3 regions of the Arthrobacter sp. E70 genome follow, and region 3 is predicted to be linked to each of the others. Evidence: riboswitches for the same ligand, from Rfam matches in the RefSeq annotation. Region 3 holds a riboswitch; each other region holds the start of a gene.
What was found. Region 3 has a riboswitch for cyclic di-AMP ahead of AC3IMC_RS17175 (C40 family peptidase). Riboswitches for the same ligand answer to the same signal wherever they lie in the genome.

Region 1: it holds a riboswitch for cyclic di-AMP, as region 3 does, so the genes downstream of both, AC3IMC_RS13385 (aggregation-promoting factor C-terminal-like domain-containing protein) here and AC3IMC_RS17175 (C40 family peptidase) in region 3, are expected to answer to the same signal.
Region 2: it holds a riboswitch for cyclic di-AMP, as region 3 does, so the genes downstream of both, AC3IMC_RS02955 (LysM peptidoglycan-binding domain-containing protein) here and AC3IMC_RS17175 (C40 family peptidase) in region 3, are expected to answer to the same signal.

Annotation. Positions count from the first base shown of each region.
Region 1 is NZ_JBYQFR010000009.1:129,546-134,826, reverse strand. Features, by position in the region: gene AC3IMC_RS13395 (bifunctional glycosyltransferase family 2/GtrA family protein) at 1-122, shown strand, start outside; gene AC3IMC_RS13390 (glycosyltransferase family 39 protein) at 119-2,206, shown strand; cyclic di-AMP (ydaO/yuaA leader) riboswitch at 2,370-2,529, shown strand; gene AC3IMC_RS13385 (aggregation-promoting factor C-terminal-like domain-containing protein) at 2,535-3,239, shown strand; gene AC3IMC_RS13380 (glyoxalase superfamily protein) at 3,318-3,725, opposite strand; gene upp (uracil phosphoribosyltransferase) at 3,771-4,406, opposite strand; gene AC3IMC_RS13370 (phosphatase PAP2 family protein) at 4,419-5,222, opposite strand; gene AC3IMC_RS13365 (nucleoside deaminase) at 5,278-5,281, shown strand, end outside.
Region 2 is NZ_JBYQFR010000002.1:203,069-208,349, reverse strand. Features, by position in the region: gene AC3IMC_RS02965 (ribonuclease Z) at 1-339, shown strand, start outside; gene AC3IMC_RS02960 (protein adenylyltransferase SelO) at 349-1,815, shown strand; gene AC3IMC_RS02955 (LysM peptidoglycan-binding domain-containing protein) at 1,873-2,715, opposite strand; cyclic di-AMP (ydaO/yuaA leader) riboswitch at 2,719-2,909, opposite strand; gene AC3IMC_RS02950 (TraR/DksA family transcriptional regulator) at 3,186-3,545, shown strand; gene AC3IMC_RS02945 (DNA alkylation repair protein) at 3,542-4,093, shown strand; gene AC3IMC_RS02940 (DUF1810 domain-containing protein) at 4,086-4,532, shown strand; gene AC3IMC_RS02935 (glucose 1-dehydrogenase) at 4,543-5,281, opposite strand, start outside.
Region 3 is NZ_JBYQFR010000015.1:23,304-28,584, reverse strand. Features, by position in the region: gene AC3IMC_RS17185 (HNH endonuclease) at 1-323, opposite strand, end outside; gene AC3IMC_RS17180 (NlpC/P60 family protein) at 591-1,355, opposite strand; gene AC3IMC_RS17175 (C40 family peptidase) at 1,518-2,183, opposite strand; cyclic di-AMP (ydaO/yuaA leader) riboswitch at 2,254-2,431, opposite strand; gene AC3IMC_RS17170 (M23 family metallopeptidase) at 2,560-3,381, opposite strand; cyclic di-AMP (ydaO/yuaA leader) riboswitch at 3,392-3,602, opposite strand; gene AC3IMC_RS17165 (iron-dependent transcriptional repressor DtxR) at 3,752-4,447, opposite strand; gene serC (phosphoserine transaminase) at 4,724-5,281, shown strand, end outside.

The DNA of each region.
Region 1 (5,281 bases), on a different contig from region 3:
CGGCGAACCTGGCCGCCACCGCAATCCGCTTCCTGTTGTTCCGGCTCTGGGTCTTCCGGGAAAGAGGCAGCAACACGACCGGCGCAGACGCCACCACTTCCACAGAAACGGCAGCATCATGACCTCGACCACCTCCCCTGCGGGCTCCGGTTCCACGCCAGCCGCGCAGTCCACAGCAGCCCCCCAGGCCACGACAGATCTGCCCGCACCATCCGGCGGCTCCGTACCCGCGGCCGCAGCCAGCCCGGGGCGCTGGACCCGTTACGCGTTCGGCAACCAGCCCCGCTGGGTACGGCCCTCCGCCGCCGGCCTCCTGCTGGCCACAGCCGTCCTGTACCTCTGGAACCTCGCGGCCACCGGCTACGGCAACTCCTTCTACGCCGCCGCCATCCAGGCCGGCACGAAGGACTGGACCGCTTTCCTTTTTGGCTCGCTCGATGCCGGCAACGCGATCACCGTGGACAAGCCGCCCGCCGCACTGTGGATCCCGGCCCTCGCGGGCCGCATCTCCGGATTCTCCCCACTGAGCATGCTGGTTCCGCAGGCACTCATGGGGGTTGCCGCCGTCGGTTTCCTCTACCTGGCCGTCAAGCGCGCCTCGGGACCGGCAGCGGGCCTGCTGGCCGGCGGCGCCCTCGCGCTGACGCCCGTGGCAACGCTGATGTTCAAGTTCAACAACCCGGATGCCCTGCTCACCCTGTGCCTGGTGCTGGCGGCGTACTTCACCATCCGCGCCGTCGAGCGGGCGGGCTGGAAATGGCTCGCCGCGGCCGGTGCCGTGATCGGCCTGGCGTTCCTGACCAAGATGCTGCAGGGCTTCCTGGTTGTTCCGGCGCTGGGCCTCGCCTACCTCTGGGCGGCCCCCACCACACTCGGACGCCGGATGGTGCACCTGCTGGGCGCACTCGGCGGAATTGTCGTGGTGGCTGGCAGCTATGTGGCGCTTTTCCAGCTGACGCCGGCCTCGGCGCGGCCCTACATGGCCGGGTCCACCACCAACAGCTTCCTGGAACTCACGTTCGGCTACAACGGCCTGGCCCGCATCACCGGGTCGGGTGAAGGCATGCCCGGCGGCGGCGCGGGCTTAGGCGGAGGTGCGGGCTTAGGCGGAGGTGCGGGCGCGCCGGGAGGGACGGAGGGCTTCGGCGGCGGCAACACCGGATTCGGCGGCGCCGCCGGCCTTCTGCGGATGTTCGGGACCAGCTTCGGCGGCGAGGTGTCCTGGCTGCTGCCCGCCGCCCTGATCCTGCTGGCCGCGGGGCTATGGTTCACCCGACGCGAGGCCCGTACCTCCCTGAGCCGGGCATCCCTGATCCTGTGGGGCGGCTGGCTCCTGGTGACGGCGGGCGTCTTCAGCTTCATGAGCGGCATCGTCCACCCGTACTACTCCGTGGCCCTGGCCCCGGCGATCGCGGCCCTGGCGGGCATTGGAGCCATTGAACTATGGCGCGGGCGGGCGTACTGGCCCGCCCGGATCGTGCTGGCCGTCGCCGTGCTCTCCACGGCAATGTGGTCAGCGGTGCTGCTGGTCCGGGATGCGTCCTGGCTCCCGTGGCTGGGCATCACCGCCATTGTCCTCGGCGTCCTGGCGACGGCCGCGATCCTGCTCCGCGTTGACGGCATGGGGACTGCCGGCCGGTTCCGCCATGCCGGACCCGCCGCCGTCGTCGTGGTGTCCCTGCTGGCAGGAGGCCTCGGAACGGGCGCATGGACGCTGGCAACCGCTGCCACGGCGCACTCCGGTTCCATCCCGACGTCGGGCCCTGCCGGTGCTGCCGGCCTGGCCCGTTTCGGTGACCCCGCCGGCGGTGGTACCGCCCGCGGTGGTATGGCCGGCGGTGGTATGGCTGGCGGGCCCGGCGAAGGAACGCCGGACACCGCGCTGACCGCCCTCCTGTCCGCCACCACCACGAAGTGGTCCGCTATCGTCTCCGGCGCATCCCAGGCAGCAAACCTGGAACTGGCCTCCAACACGAGCGTGATCGCCTTGGGCGGCTGGAACGGCGGGGACCCCTACCCCACGCTCGCGCAGTTCCAGGACATGGTGGCCAAGGGTGAGATCAGCTACTTCATCGAAGGCGGGGCCCGTGGCATGGGCGGCGGCTTAGGCGGCCGGGGCGGCACCTCAGAGGTGGCCGCGTGGGTCCAAGCCAACTTCCAGTCCCGGACCGTGGGCAACTCCACGGTCTATGCGCTGACAAAGTAGCAGGCCCAGAGGCACCACGGATAAGGACGGCTGATAACGGCTGGCAACGCGACGCGCCATTCATCGTGACTTCCGTTACCTAAATGTGACTTAAGCGCAGGCTTCCTGTACCGTCGATTAAGTGCGGCCCGCGTTCGGACCGCAATCCCGGGTTGACGCCAAGCTCTGCCACTTCCCGGATTCCGCTTGAGCAACGGCAGAGGCGGGGGACCCACCGTCCCGGGCATTGACTGCCCTTGGGGTTAAGCAGCATGTGATCATTCCGTGCTGCCGGATGCCCTCATCCGAACCCGACAGCTAACTCCGCAGGTGTGAGAGGCGATCAACCATGTCCAAAAACACGGCAGAACCCTGCCTGCAGTCCAAGGCAAAACACCGGGCCAAGGCCCAGGCGGCCAAGAAGAGCACACTCGGCCGGCGGGCCGCCATCCTTGCGGCATCCTGCGCCGTGCTGGTTGGCGTAGGCGCCGCGGGCCAGGCGACCAGCAGCATCGTCCCGGTGTCGGCCACCGAGGCCCACTCTTCCACAGCCGCTTCCGACGCCCAAATGAGCATCGAGAAGAGCGAGATCCGGTCAAATCCGGCAGCAACCCCCGCTCCTGCGCCGATCAGCGTGGCACCCCAGGCGGCCGAACCGGCACCTGCCCCGGCCCCGTCCACTCCCCCCGTTGAGGCGGCACCCGCTCCGGCCCCCGCACCCGAGCCTGCTCCCGCCGTCGCGGTCAACGATCCTGCCGGCGCCCAGGCCTACGCGGCCAGCCAGCTGGCATCCTTTGGCTGGAGTGCTGACCAGATGCAGTGCCTGAAGACCCTGTGGACCAAGGAATCGGACTGGACCACCACCGCCACCAATGCCAGCAGCGGGGCCTACGGCATCGTGCAGTCCCTGCCGGCCGAAAAGATGGCAAGCGCCGGCGCGGACTACCTCACCAACTACCGCACCCAGATCAACTGGGGCCTGGACTACATCAAGAAGAGCTACGACTCTCCCTGTGGCGCCCTGAACTTCCACCTGGCCCACAACTGGTACTAGGAATCCCGCACCTGTGAGCAGGTGCGAAACCCGGCACCGGCAGCAGCCCGCATCCACGGATGCGGGCTGCTCTCCGCGTTAATCAGCCCGCGTTGATTCAGCTGCCGGCTGCCCCGCGTTCCGCCACGGGATGTACTGGACAGACCACTTGTTGCCGTCGGGATCGGAGAAGTACACGAAGTGGCCCCAGGGCAGCACTTCGATATCACTGACATCCACCCCGTTGTTCTGCAGGTGGTCGTGCGCTTCCTGGATGTCGTCAACCACCATCTGAAGGGTGGTTCCTGTGCCGGCAGGGGCGTCCAGAAGCCCCTCGCCCATGCAGATGGAGCAGGCAGAGCCGGGCGGCGTCAGCTGTACAAAGCGGATGTCGTCCGAGGGCCGCTCGTCATAGTCGGCGTTGAAGCCCACCTGGTTGACGTAGAAATCCTTGGCGCGGTCCACGTCGGACACGGGGACGTAGACAAGTTCAAGTTTCCAGTCCATCCGCACAGGCTAGCGGCGGGACCCTGTTTGGAAAAGGGTTGCAGCCTACCCGGCAATGCCGTAGAGGCGGTCCCCGGCGTCGCCGAGGCCGGGAACGATGTACGACTTGTCGTTGAGCTTCTCGTCGATGGATGCCAAGACAATGTGCACGTTGGCGCCCGACAGCTCTTCCTCCAGCCGGGCGAGGCCTTCGGGTGCCGCCAGCAGGCAGATGCAGGTGACATCGGACGCGCCACGCTTGAACAGGAACTTGATGGCCTCGCGCAGGGTTCCGCCGGTGGCCAGCATGGGGTCCAGGACGAAGACCTGCCGACCGGTCAGGTCCTCCGGAAGGCGCTCCGCATAGGTGATGATGTCCAGGGTTTCCTCATCCCGGGCCATTCCCAGGAAGCCCACCTCGGCGGTGGGAACCAGCTTGGTCATGCCCTCGAGCATCCCCAGGCCGGCCCGGAGGATGGGGACCACCAAAGGCGTGGGCTTCGTGAAGGCCGTGCCGACGGTGGTGCTGACGGGAGTCTGGATGGTGACGGGCTCGGTGCGGACCTCGCGGGTAGCCTCGTAGGCCAGCAGGGTGACCAGCTCCTCCGTCAACTGGCGGAAGACCGGTGACGGCGTGTTCTTGTCCCTCAGGACGGTGAGCTTGTGGGCAACCAGCGGGTGGTCAACAACGAGAGTGCGCATCCACCAAAACTATCACCCGCCGGTACTCTGCCCGGGGCCGGAAGTACCGCCGTCGTGCAGTTCCTGGGCCACCACGTCGCGGACCACGGGACGGTCGAACGACGGCGGCGCACCGGCATGCTCCCGGCGCCGGACCAAGTGGAACAGCCTGTGCGCCAGGATCACTATGGCCACCCAGGCGAACCCCAGGATCCAGCCGGCCATGACGTCGGTCAGCCAGTGGTGACCGAGGAACACCCGGCTCAGGCCCATGGCGATGATGAAGAGGGTCCCAGCAGTGATCGCCGTGACGCGGGTCCACATCACGTTGAACTGGAGGCAAATGAGGTAGACGATCAGGCTGATCACCACAGTGGTGTTCAGGGTATGGCCGCTGGGGAACGAGGGTGAATCCTCATACGGCGGCACTGCGTCGGCGTGGTCCGGCCGGGTGCGGCCCACGAGCTTCTTTCCGAATGTGGTGGCCGCGATGGACGCTGCGGCCGCGCCCCCAACGAGGATAAGGGGGCGCCAGTTGCGGCTAAGGAAGGTCAGCCAGGCGGTGAGGATGCTGGCAAGGATCGGCATGCCGACGCCGCCGCCAATATTCGTAAAGCCGGTGACTGTGGCATTGAGGCCGGGGTTCCTCAGGGTTTCCGCGTATGCCAGGGCAGGTTTGTCCAGGTTGGCCAGTCCTGCAGAGTCCACCACGTCGTCGTAGACCTCGGCGCCGAGCAGCGCCAGGGACACGATGATCACGCCGCCCACGAGGATGGGAAGGACCAGCGCCGCGTACGGCTTGAACCACGTACCCAAACGGTCCCGAAGAGTGTCCATGGTGCCTCCCGGCATCGGTAAGTAACCTGAGTATCCCCGAAACTATCATTGAGCCATGC
Region 2 (5,281 bases), on a different contig from region 3:
GAACTCGCCGCCGGGGCCGACCTGCTGGTCACGGAATCAACGTTCAGCGACGACGACGGCGGGCTGGCTGAGCAATACCGCCACCTCACCGCCGGGCAGGCGGGGGAGTTGGCGGCGGCCGCGAAAGCGCGCACCCTGGTGCTCACGCACTTCTCGGCGCGGTACGGCGACGATGTCTCACTGCTGGCGGCCCAGGCGAAGGCGCGCGCCCCTGCTGCGGCGGTGGTGGCCGCGGAGGACCTGCAGCGCATCGCCGTTCCACCCAGGCGTACCGTGCCGGGATTTACGGCCCGGTCCGGGTTCACGCCCCGCGCGCCCCAGAACGAACCACGGAGATAGGGTTAAAACATGACGGCAGCAGCTGAATCCACGCTCACGCTCGACGGCAAGTTCGCCCGCGAACTGGCCGAACTCGCCGTTCCCTGGCAGGCCGAGGAAGCCCCGGCTCCGGAACTGCTGGTCCTTAACGAGGCGCTGGCCGCTGATCTGGGCCTGGACCCGGGCTACCTCCGCAGCCCCGAAGGCGTCCGGCTCCTGGTGGGCAACCATGTCCCGGACGGCGCCACACCGGTGGCGCAGGCATATGCCGGGCACCAGTTCGGCGGGTACTCACCCCTGCTCGGCGACGGGCGCGCCCTGCTGCTGGGTGAGCTGACTGACCGCAGCGGACGCCTCCGCGATATCCACCTCAAAGGCTCCGGCCGCACTCCGTTCGCCCGCGCCGGGGACGGCCGTGCCGTCGTCGGGCCCATGCTGCGGGAGTACCTGGTCAGTGAGGCCATGCACGCCCTCCGGATCCCCACCACGCGCTCCTTGGCGGTCGTGGCCACCGGGCGGCAGGTGCGGCGCGACGGGATGCTGCCGGGGGCCGTCCTGGCCAGGGTGGCGGGCAGCCACCTGCGTGTTGGCAGCTTCCAGTACGCGCGCGCAACGGAGAATATCGGCCTGCTCCGGAGGTTGGCGGACCACGCCATTGCCCGCCATTACCCTGACGCTGCGAAGGTCGAAAACCCCTACCTGGAACTGTTCCGGTCCGTGGTCTCGGCCCAGGCTTCCCTGGTGGCCCGGTGGATGCTGGTCGGATTCGTGCACGGAGTGATGAATACGGACAACATGACCATCTCCGGAGAGACGATCGACTACGGCCCGTGCGCCTTCATGGACGCATTCAACCCGGGCGCCGTCTACAGCTCAATCGACGTCAGCGGACGCTACGCCTACGCCAACCAGCCCGTCCTTGCCGAATGGAATCTCGCCAGGCTCGCCGAGGCGATGCTGCCGCTGATCGACGAGGACCAGGAGAAGGCGGTAACGCCGGCGGTGGAGGCCCTGGGCGCATTCCGCGGGCAATACAGCGCCGCGTGGTCCGGCGGCATGAGGGCCAAGCTGGGCATCCCCGAGGCCGCGGCCGCCGATGAGGCTGCCTCGGCCGTGGTGGACGGGGCAATCGCCATCCTCAAGGACGGCCCCGTCGACTACACCCTGTTCTTCCGGAACCTCGGCAAGGCTGCCCGCGGCGACCTCCGGCCCGTCCGCGGCATGGTCCTTGACCTGCCGGCCTTCGATTCCTGGGTTGAGCGGTGGCAGGCCCTGGGCCCCGACCAGGAGCTGATGGACAGCGTGAACCCGGCCTATATTCCGCGCAACCACCTGGTGGAAGAAGCACTCGCGGCCGCCACCGGGGGAGACCTGGACCCCCTGCGCCGGCTGCTGGAAGCGGTCACTGAACCCTTCACCGAGCGGCCTGGGCTGGAACGCTACGCCGAGGGAGCGCCCGAAGACTTCGGGAGTTACATGACCTTCTGCGGGACCTGAACGCAGAAGGGCGGCGGCCGGAAATCCCGGCCGCCGCCCTTCTTCGACGCGCGGTGGTTAGGCCACGCGGACGGCGGAGTAGCCGCCGAGCCAGCTGATGGAGTGTACCTCGGTGGTGTAGCCGTTGACGCCGCCGCTGACCACCTGGCCGTTGCCGGCGTACACGCCCACGTGGCCGGAGGTGATGATCAGGTCACCGGGGGCCGGGCTGCCCACCACGCTGCCGTACTGGAAGAACTGGGTGGGGGCGAGGTCGCCCACCGACTTGCCCACGGAGCGCAGGGCCTTTTCCACCATGGCCGTGCAGTCCTGCTGGACACCCAGCTGGCCGTAGGCCGATGCGAGGATCGCGGCTCCCGTGCCGGTACCGGTGGAGGCCGGGGTGGCCGAAGCGTAGGACATGTTCATTCCGGTGTTCACCGGAGTGGACGCAGCTGCCGCCGTAACGGGTGCCGGGGCGGGAGCGGGTGCCGGGGCGGGTGCTGCCGCAACGTATCCTGCCTCGGGGATCTGGATCTGGTCACCCGGGTAGATGATTGAGGACAGTCCCAGTCCGTTGGCGGACAGGACGTCGTTCAGGCCGACACCGTAGGCTGACGCGATGGCGCCAAGGGTATCGCCGGAAACCACCGTGTGGACGGTGCCGGCAGCGGCGGCCGGCGCTGCCACCTGCGCGGCGGGCTCGGCGGTGGCCTCGACGTTAGTCGTGGTGCCCGGGGCGGTTACACCTGCGTGGGCCGGCGCACCGACCCCGAACGCAATGCCGGATGCTGCTGCCACTGCGAGCGCCGGGCGGCCCAGCGAGCGGGCCTGGGACTTCGCTGTCACGGCGAGGCCCTCGAGCACAATTGAGCGGGCCGGAGTCGCGCGGTGACGGGCTGCATTGGAAATTTTTGACACGGTTGATCGCCTCTCCCATGCCTGCGGGGTGAGCTGTCGGGTTCGGGCTGGAGATGCCCGGCCGAAAGCACCCCGCAACGGACGGAGGCGCTATTCGACTTAACCCCAAGGCCTCAAGAGGCCATGGAAATGTGGTTCCCCCGTCCCTGCCAGCTGGAAACGATCGAATCCCGGGTCAGCGGCAGGGCTCGGCAAGCTGATGGGAATGTCCCGTCTGGGAGGGACACCATTCGACCATAACCCGCTCTCGGGTCAATTGTCACATTTGGATAACATGCGAGGTTTTCCTCTCGCATTAAGCAATCGTTTTGATGCGCGACTTCGCCTGTTACTGCAACGTGTTCATGCATGCCTTGGTAACGCTTCCGCCACGGTCTCCTGCCAAGCCATGCAAGCACCCGGCAGGCTTCGGAACTATGCCCCTGATCGTGACCAAGATCAAGGTCCTGAGGGGGCGCTAGGCTTTCCCTATGCCAGACGTTGAACGGTTCCGGGTGCTGCTCGAGCAGGAGCGGGAGCGGAGGTCGGCTTTGCTGCCGGCGCTCCGGGCGGATATCGCGGCGGCGAATTCAGCGCGCCAGGACTCCAACGTCGACGACGAGCACGACCCCGAAGGTGCAACGATCGCCTTTGAACTCTCCCAGGCCGCAGCGCTCCTGAAGCAGAGTTCGGCGGGGCTTGACCAGGTGGAGGCCGCCCTGGCCCGGATCGGCGACGGTACTTACGGTATCTGCGCGGTGTGCGGGGAGCCCATCGCCGAGGGCCGGCTGGAAGCCCGGCCGTGGACCCCCTATTGCATCCGGCATGCGGCAACGGGGCGTGGGCAATGAGCGGCGCCACGGACACGGTGGCCGCGGCCGCGGAATTCATCGACAGGACCCTCCAGAATGAGGGTGCCTGGTACCGGGCGGACGACGTCGGCAGCCGGCTGGGCGGGGCCCTCGCCTCCTACGGCTCATCCGTCGGGGCGGTCCGCGGCACCGTGCGCGACGCCCTGCGAAAATTCAAGGCCCTTGACCACGACGGCACGGTCATGCTTGCTTCGGCGCTCTGGGGCCAGCCTAAACCCGGAGCCCGGCCAGTGTTTGAGCGGCGCCTGGCCGCCGTCGTGCTGCTGCAATCCAAAGTCCGCGGGCTCCGGCATTCGGACCTGACCCGCCTTGAAGGGTTCCTCCGCTCCGCGCTGGCCCAGGAGCTGGTGGAGCCGATGATCGCGGACGTCCTGGTGCCGCTGCTGGCGGGACTGGGGGAACGCGAACGGCAGCGCGCCGACGTTGTCCTGGCAAGATGGCGGGAAGATCCGCAGCTGCAAGCGGCCGCGGATGCCCTTGAGAAGGACCTGACCCTGAGAAACGCACCTGGGAGATCCAATGAATGAACCGTTTGACCTCGCCCGTTTCGTCACCGCCCAAAACCGCGGTGGAACCTATGAGCAGGCGCTGGGGGAGCTGCAGGTGGGCAACAAGACCGGCCACTGGATGTGGTTCGTCTTCCCGCAGATCGCCGGCCTGGGGCGCAGCGCCATGTCCCGCACCTACGCCATCGCATCCCTGGCTGAAGCACGCGCCTATCTGGACCACGACGTCCTCGGCCCCCGGCTGCTCGAATGCGCGCAGGCCCTGACCAACCACCCCGACCGGTCCGCCGAGGATATCCTGGGCGGCATCGACGCGCAGAAGCTGCGGTCCTCCATGACACTGTTTCTCCGGGCGGCGCCCGGAGAAACAGTGTTCAAGACCGTCCTGGCCCAGTTCTTCGACGGCCAGCCGGACGAGGCCACCGACGCGCTGCTTGCCGAACAGGAAGCCGCCGGATAAGCGGCAACGGCTACGGCGTGGGGCTGCCGCCGTTGACGTTGAGCGTTTCGCCCACCACGTAGCTGGACTCCGGCGACGCGAGGAAGACATACGCGGGTGCCAGTTCGGCGGGCTGCCCGGCCCGGCCCAGGGGAGTGGACTGGCCGAACTCGGGCAGTTCCTCCTTCGGCTGGCCGCTGCTCACCTGCAACGGGGTCCAGATGGGGCCCGGAGCCACCGCGTTCACCCGGATCCCCTTCGGTGCCAGCTGCTGCGCCAGCCCCTTCGTGAAGTTGTTGATGCTGGCCTTGGTGGTGGCGTAGTCCACCAGCGTGGGCGAGGGGTTGTACGCCTGGATCGAGGTGGTGTTGATAATGGTGGAGCCCGGCGGCATGTGCGGCACCGCAGCCTTGGTCAGCCAGAACATGGCGTAGACGTTGGTCTTCAGCGTGTGGTCGAACTGTTCATCCGTGATGTCCTGCAGGTCCTTCTGGGCCACCTGCTTGCCGGCGTTGTTGACCAGGATGTCCACCCCGCCCAGGACGGCAACGGCGGTGTCCACCAGGTCCGTGCAGGCCGCAGCGTCCTTGAGGTCGCCGGGGACCTTGATTGCCTTGCGACCTGCCGCCTCAATGATTCCGGCGATCCGTGACGCGTCTTCCTCTTCCTGCGGCAGGTAGGAGAGCACGACGTCGGCGCCTTCCCTTGCGAAGGCAATGGCGGTTGCCCCGCCGATGCCGGAGTCCGCGCCGGTCACGATGGCACGGCGG
Region 3 (5,281 bases):
TTTTCCCAGGAATCTGCGCCGCCGCGGGACTTCGGGTGGACGTGGTCGATGGTGTGTGCGGCTTTTCCGCAGTAAGCGCATTTGTGTCCGTCCCGGCGCAGCACCCCCCGGCGGCTCACGGCCGTGGAGTGGTTGTATCGGGGGCGGATGTAGCGGTTGAGGAGGATCACGGACGGGCGCCCCAGGACATCCGTGGGGCCCACGACGGGATCGTCGCCTTCGGCCACCACGCTCGCCTTGCCCGTCAGCACAAGCACCAGCGCCCGGCGGAACGTAACAACCGCCAGCGGTTCATATCCAGCATTCAGAACGAGAGTGCGCATGCACGTACCTCTTCACGGCCGCACCCGTCAGGGGCACGAGGGCCGGCTGCCCTCGGCATGTCCGGGCTATGGATCGACACCACAAGAGTAAACAGAGAAATGCAATATGAGGTAATCGGCGCCACATCCAGGGCGGAGGAGGGAACTGCATCCTGCACCGGTGCGCGGCCGGACAGCAGCGCTAAAACGCCAGGGACCCCCGCCTGGCGGCGGAGGTCCCTGGATATGCGGCGTCCGGTTTGTGGCCGGGACGGCGATCGAAAATGCTTAGCTGACGCGGATGAAGACCGGGCCGGATCCAACGTTCGCGCTGAAGACAACGGTCTGGTTGCCGTTGTAGCCCCCGTGGACAGCCATGCCGTTGCCGGCGTACACAGCGATGTGCGCCATGCCTGCGCCGCCGTCGGCGTAGTAGATGAGGTCGCCGGGCTGGGCTTCGGAGGCACTCACGGTGCGGCCCAGGGACAGGTAGCCGGCAGGCCAGTCGTGGAAGTGGATGCCGACGGCCGCCAGGGAGTTGGTGACCAGCATGGTGCAGTCCTGCATGACGCCAAGCTGGGCGTAGGCGGCGGACAGGATGGCCGCACCCTTGCCGCTGGCGGAACCCTGGGAAGTGGGGGCAGCAGCAGTGGAAGCCGTCTTGGCAGTGACCTTCGGGGCGGCCGGCGCAGCCGCGGCTTCCTGGACCTGTACCTGGGGCTCGGGCTCGGGCTCGGGCTCGGCCACGGGAGCAGGCGTGGTGGTCACGGCAGGCTTCTCGTAGCTGATGGCGATCGTAGAGGCTGCGGAGATCGGCGCGTCAACGACGGATTCGACTTCCAGCGCAGATGCGGGGGCGGAATCACGCTTGACGTTGGCGTCAGCAGCGTTGGCCGCGATGCCGCTGGTCAGGACCAGACCGGATGCGGCGGCGATGACCGCAGCCTGGCGGCCCATGCCGCCGGCGTTGTCGCTGACAGCCTTGGCAATGACAGCGATCGAATTGGTTTTGGTGACCTCGGCGCGGTGCCGTGCGGTAGCACGAGTCGTCATCAGTTCTCTCTTTCGTTTTTCCTCAGGACCGCTGTGGCTTGTCCGAGGGGTGTGGACGCGCCGGCATCTTGGGGGTACGCCGGCGCATCCCGAACGGGGATGTGGTGTTGAGCGAAAAGCTTGGGGGCAAAGAAAAAGCCCTTGGACCCGGGGGTCGAAGAACTAGTTCAGGGTGAAGAAGGAAGAGGAGCCGGTAGCCGTCACGGCGTGCAGCAAAGTTCCCTGCGAGGGGTTCAGCGCGCTGATCATCATGCCGTTGCCGACGTAGATGCCGACGTGCGCGCCACCGTTCTGCATGACAAGGTCACCAGGCTGCGGGGTGGAAGTCGGCTTCATCGCGGTCCACGCGTTCGTGCGGGGGATGCTGATGCCGGCCTGCGCGTAGACCCACTGGGTGAAGCCGGAGCAGTCCCAGCCCGTCACGGGGCTGGTGCCGCCCCAGACGTACGAGTGGCCGATGCCGGTGTAGGCGATCGCTGCAATTCCGGAGGTTGCTGCCGAAGAAACGGTCTCCGCTGCCTTCGCGGCTCCGGGGGCATCCTGTCCGGCGGTGCGGTCTGCCGCGGTGGACTGGGTCCGGATGGTTTCCACCTTGGGAGCGGCGGTGGTCTTGACCACGGGACGCTCGAAGGAAACCGTGGCGGTGGGCGCAGCGGTGACAGCGAGAGCGGTCTGTGAAGAGCCGGATTCGGTGGAGGCGGAGACACCAGCGGTGGTGTCCGCTGCGGTGGCCGGCAGTCCCATGCTCAGGATGAGGCCGGAAGCAGCTGCCACAACGGCAGCCTGGCGGCCTACGGTCCCGGCGTTGGCACTAACAGCCTTGGACACGGAGTCCAGGGGGTTATTGCGAACCGTTTGCGCACGGTGGCGCGCAGAAGTGTGGCGTGAAGACACGAAGGTAGCCTCTCCCAATGCCTGCGAGGTGAGCTGTCGGATTCGGATGGGAGTCACCCGGCCACACTGCTTCCTGCGAAGCTCGTGACTTAACCCCAAGGCCTTCGAAGTGAAGGCCAAAATTGGTTCCCCCGCCCCTGCCAGACGATGAAATGCGAACGGACCTTGAGCGGTGGCAGAGTTAGGCAATCCACTCAAGAGCGTCAACTTCGGAAAAGTTGACGCGAGTTAGACGGTACAGCAGTTTTGACCGAATGTCACATTCAGATCACGGACCGTGACCGGCAACTGAGAGTGGACGGTCATTTTCCTAGAGCCAGCCCATCGGGTCGACCACTTCGCCGTTGACCTGCACCTCAAAGTGCAAGTGGCAACCAGTGGAGGCGCCAGTGGTTCCGCTCAAGGCGACAACCTCACCGCGGGAGACGGTCTGTCCCACCTTGACGTTGAAGGACGAGAGGTGGTTGTAGGTGGTCTCAAGGCCGTTGCCATGGTCGATGACCACCCGGTTTCCGCCTCCGAACTCGTGCCAGCCGGCAAAGGTCACGGTCCCCGTGGCAGCGGCCAGGACGGAGGTCCCGCACTGGGCCACGAAGTCCTGTCCGCGGTGGAAATCTCCGGAGCCGCCCGTGATAGGGCTCACCCGGTAGCCGAACGGCGAGGCGGTGGCCAGGGAGGCCAGGGGTGCGGCAAGTGTGCCCGCCGAGGCGGCACGGCTGACGGAGCCGGCGGACTGCGCGCTGAGCAGCTGCTTGAGCTTGCCGTCAGGATCTGCCTGCGTGACAACGGCGGAGCGGCTGAAGTCGACCTGGGCGCCTATATCGGCGGAAATCTGGGGCTGCGGGCTGACCGCGGAAGCTGCAACGGGGGCGGCCCCCGCGGCGTCAGTGGCGAGGACGGGACCGGTGGCAGGCATGGCAACCGTCAGGGCGATACCGCTGGCGGCAAGGGCGATGCCGGCCTTCTGGCCAATTCCGCTGGCGGCGGCAAACTCCGTAACCTGCCGAAAGGGACCACGGCGGCGGCGCGCGTCGCGGTGCGGATCGCGGGGGCGCTCCGCGGCGACAACCTCGACGACCCGGGGTGTCGAAGCGGGGCCGGACGCGCGGCGGCGGCCCCGGGAGGTCTGCATGGTCAAGTGGGGTTCCTCTCTGGGTAAGCCTGCGGAGTTAGCTGTCGGATTCGGGTCAGAGAGTTCAAAGACCCGGTCCGCCGTAAGCAAGCTTCCGCACAGAGGTATCCCCGGAGGATCCTTCACTGGAGAGGCTTGCTGCTGACGGACTTCACCCCAAGGCAGTCCCCCGCTGCCGGTTGTGGTTCCCCCGCCTCTGCCAGTTACGACTCGTGCTCCTGATCCGCTGGCAGAGCTCGGCTCCGGATCAGGTAACGCTTAAGTATCAACGCTTGGTTCAACTATAGGGCCTTAAGTCCCTAAGTAACAATTCCGTTATCTTTGCATGGGCGCAGCCCGATGGGGTACGCCAAGCCTTCCCGAAGCAGTCCTACTGGAGGGCAACAAAGACGTGTGCTGCCACCTCCGGCGGCAGCTCCAGCGCACCCTCGATCCCCGGCACGCGCACGGAGATGTAATCGCCCACTCGTTCCAGGGCCACGACGGCGCCGGGCCGGATTCCGCCTTCGTCGAGCTGCGCCAGGAGTTCCGGTTCCACCTGGATGGGTTCTGCCAGCCGGCTGACGGTGACGCCGGAGGAGGGGCCGTAGTTCTTCATGGCTTCGAGCAGGCTGATCGCGCCGTCGGCAAAACCGGGAGCTGGCGGCCCGCCCAGTTCAGCTAGCCCGGGGATGGGATTCCCATAGGGCGATTCCGTGGGGTGGTCCAGCATTTCATAGATGCGGCGCTCCACCCGTTCGCTCATCACGTGCTCCCAGCGGCACGCTTCGTCGTGGACGTAGGCCCAGTCCAGGCCGATGACGTCGGCCAGCAGGCGCTCCGCCAGCCGGTGCTTGCGCATGACCTCGGTGGCGCGCTTCCGGCCCGTCTCCGTAAGTTCCAGGTGCCGGTCGCCGGATACCACCACGAGCCCGTCGCGTTCCATCCGGCCAATGGTCTGGGAGACGGTGGGCCCGGAGTGGCGCAGCCGCTCGGCAATGCGGGCGCGAAGGGCGACGATGTTTTCTTCCTCGAGTTCCAGGATGGTCCGGAGGTACATCTCCGTAGTGTCGATCAGATCCGTCATCCAGCTCAGCTCCTCGAGCGCAGTACCTTGCGTTGTCCCACCGTATCGCCTCTTCCCGCGGCGTGGTCCGGAGGACAGCTTAGCCTATTTTGACTTTGTCCGAATAGCCGTACCGGCACGTCTCATTGGCTGGACTATGACGGCCCCGGCTCCCGCCCCTACAGCTGTTCAGGCAGAATGGGGAGGGCCTGCGCTGCCACCCGGCGGCCGGCTGCCACCACCTGTCCGGCCCGATATCCCGGACTGAAGCTATGTCACCGCCGAATTGGAGCACCTGTGAGCGAAACCAGCATCACGATTCCCGCCGACCTCCTGCCCAAGGATGGGCGTTTCGGGGCCGGCCCGTCAAAGGTCCGGCAGGAACAGATCGATGCCCTGGCCGCAGCGTCCAAAACCATCCTCGGCACCTCGCACCGGCAGGCCCCGGTCAAGAACCTGGTCGGCTCCGTCCGTGATGGCCTGAGCCAGTTCTTCCGCGCGCCCGAAGGCTATGAAGTAGTCCTTGGCGTCGGCGGGTCCACGGCTTTCTGGGACGTCGCCAGTTTTGGACTGGTCGAGAAGAAGGCCCAGCACCTGTCCTTCGGCGAGTTCGGCTCGAAGTTCGCCTCTGCCACGAACAAGGCGCCGTTCCTGGATACGTCCTCCATCATCACGTCGGATCCCGGCACCCGCCCCGAAGCGGTGGCCGAAGCCGGCGTGGACGTCTACGCCTGGCCCCAGAATGAGACGTCCACCGGTGTTTCCGCGCCGGTCAAGCGGGTTGCCGGTGCGGATGACGGCGCCCTGGTGCTCGTGGACGCCACGTCAGCAGCCGGGGGCCTGGACGTGGACGTC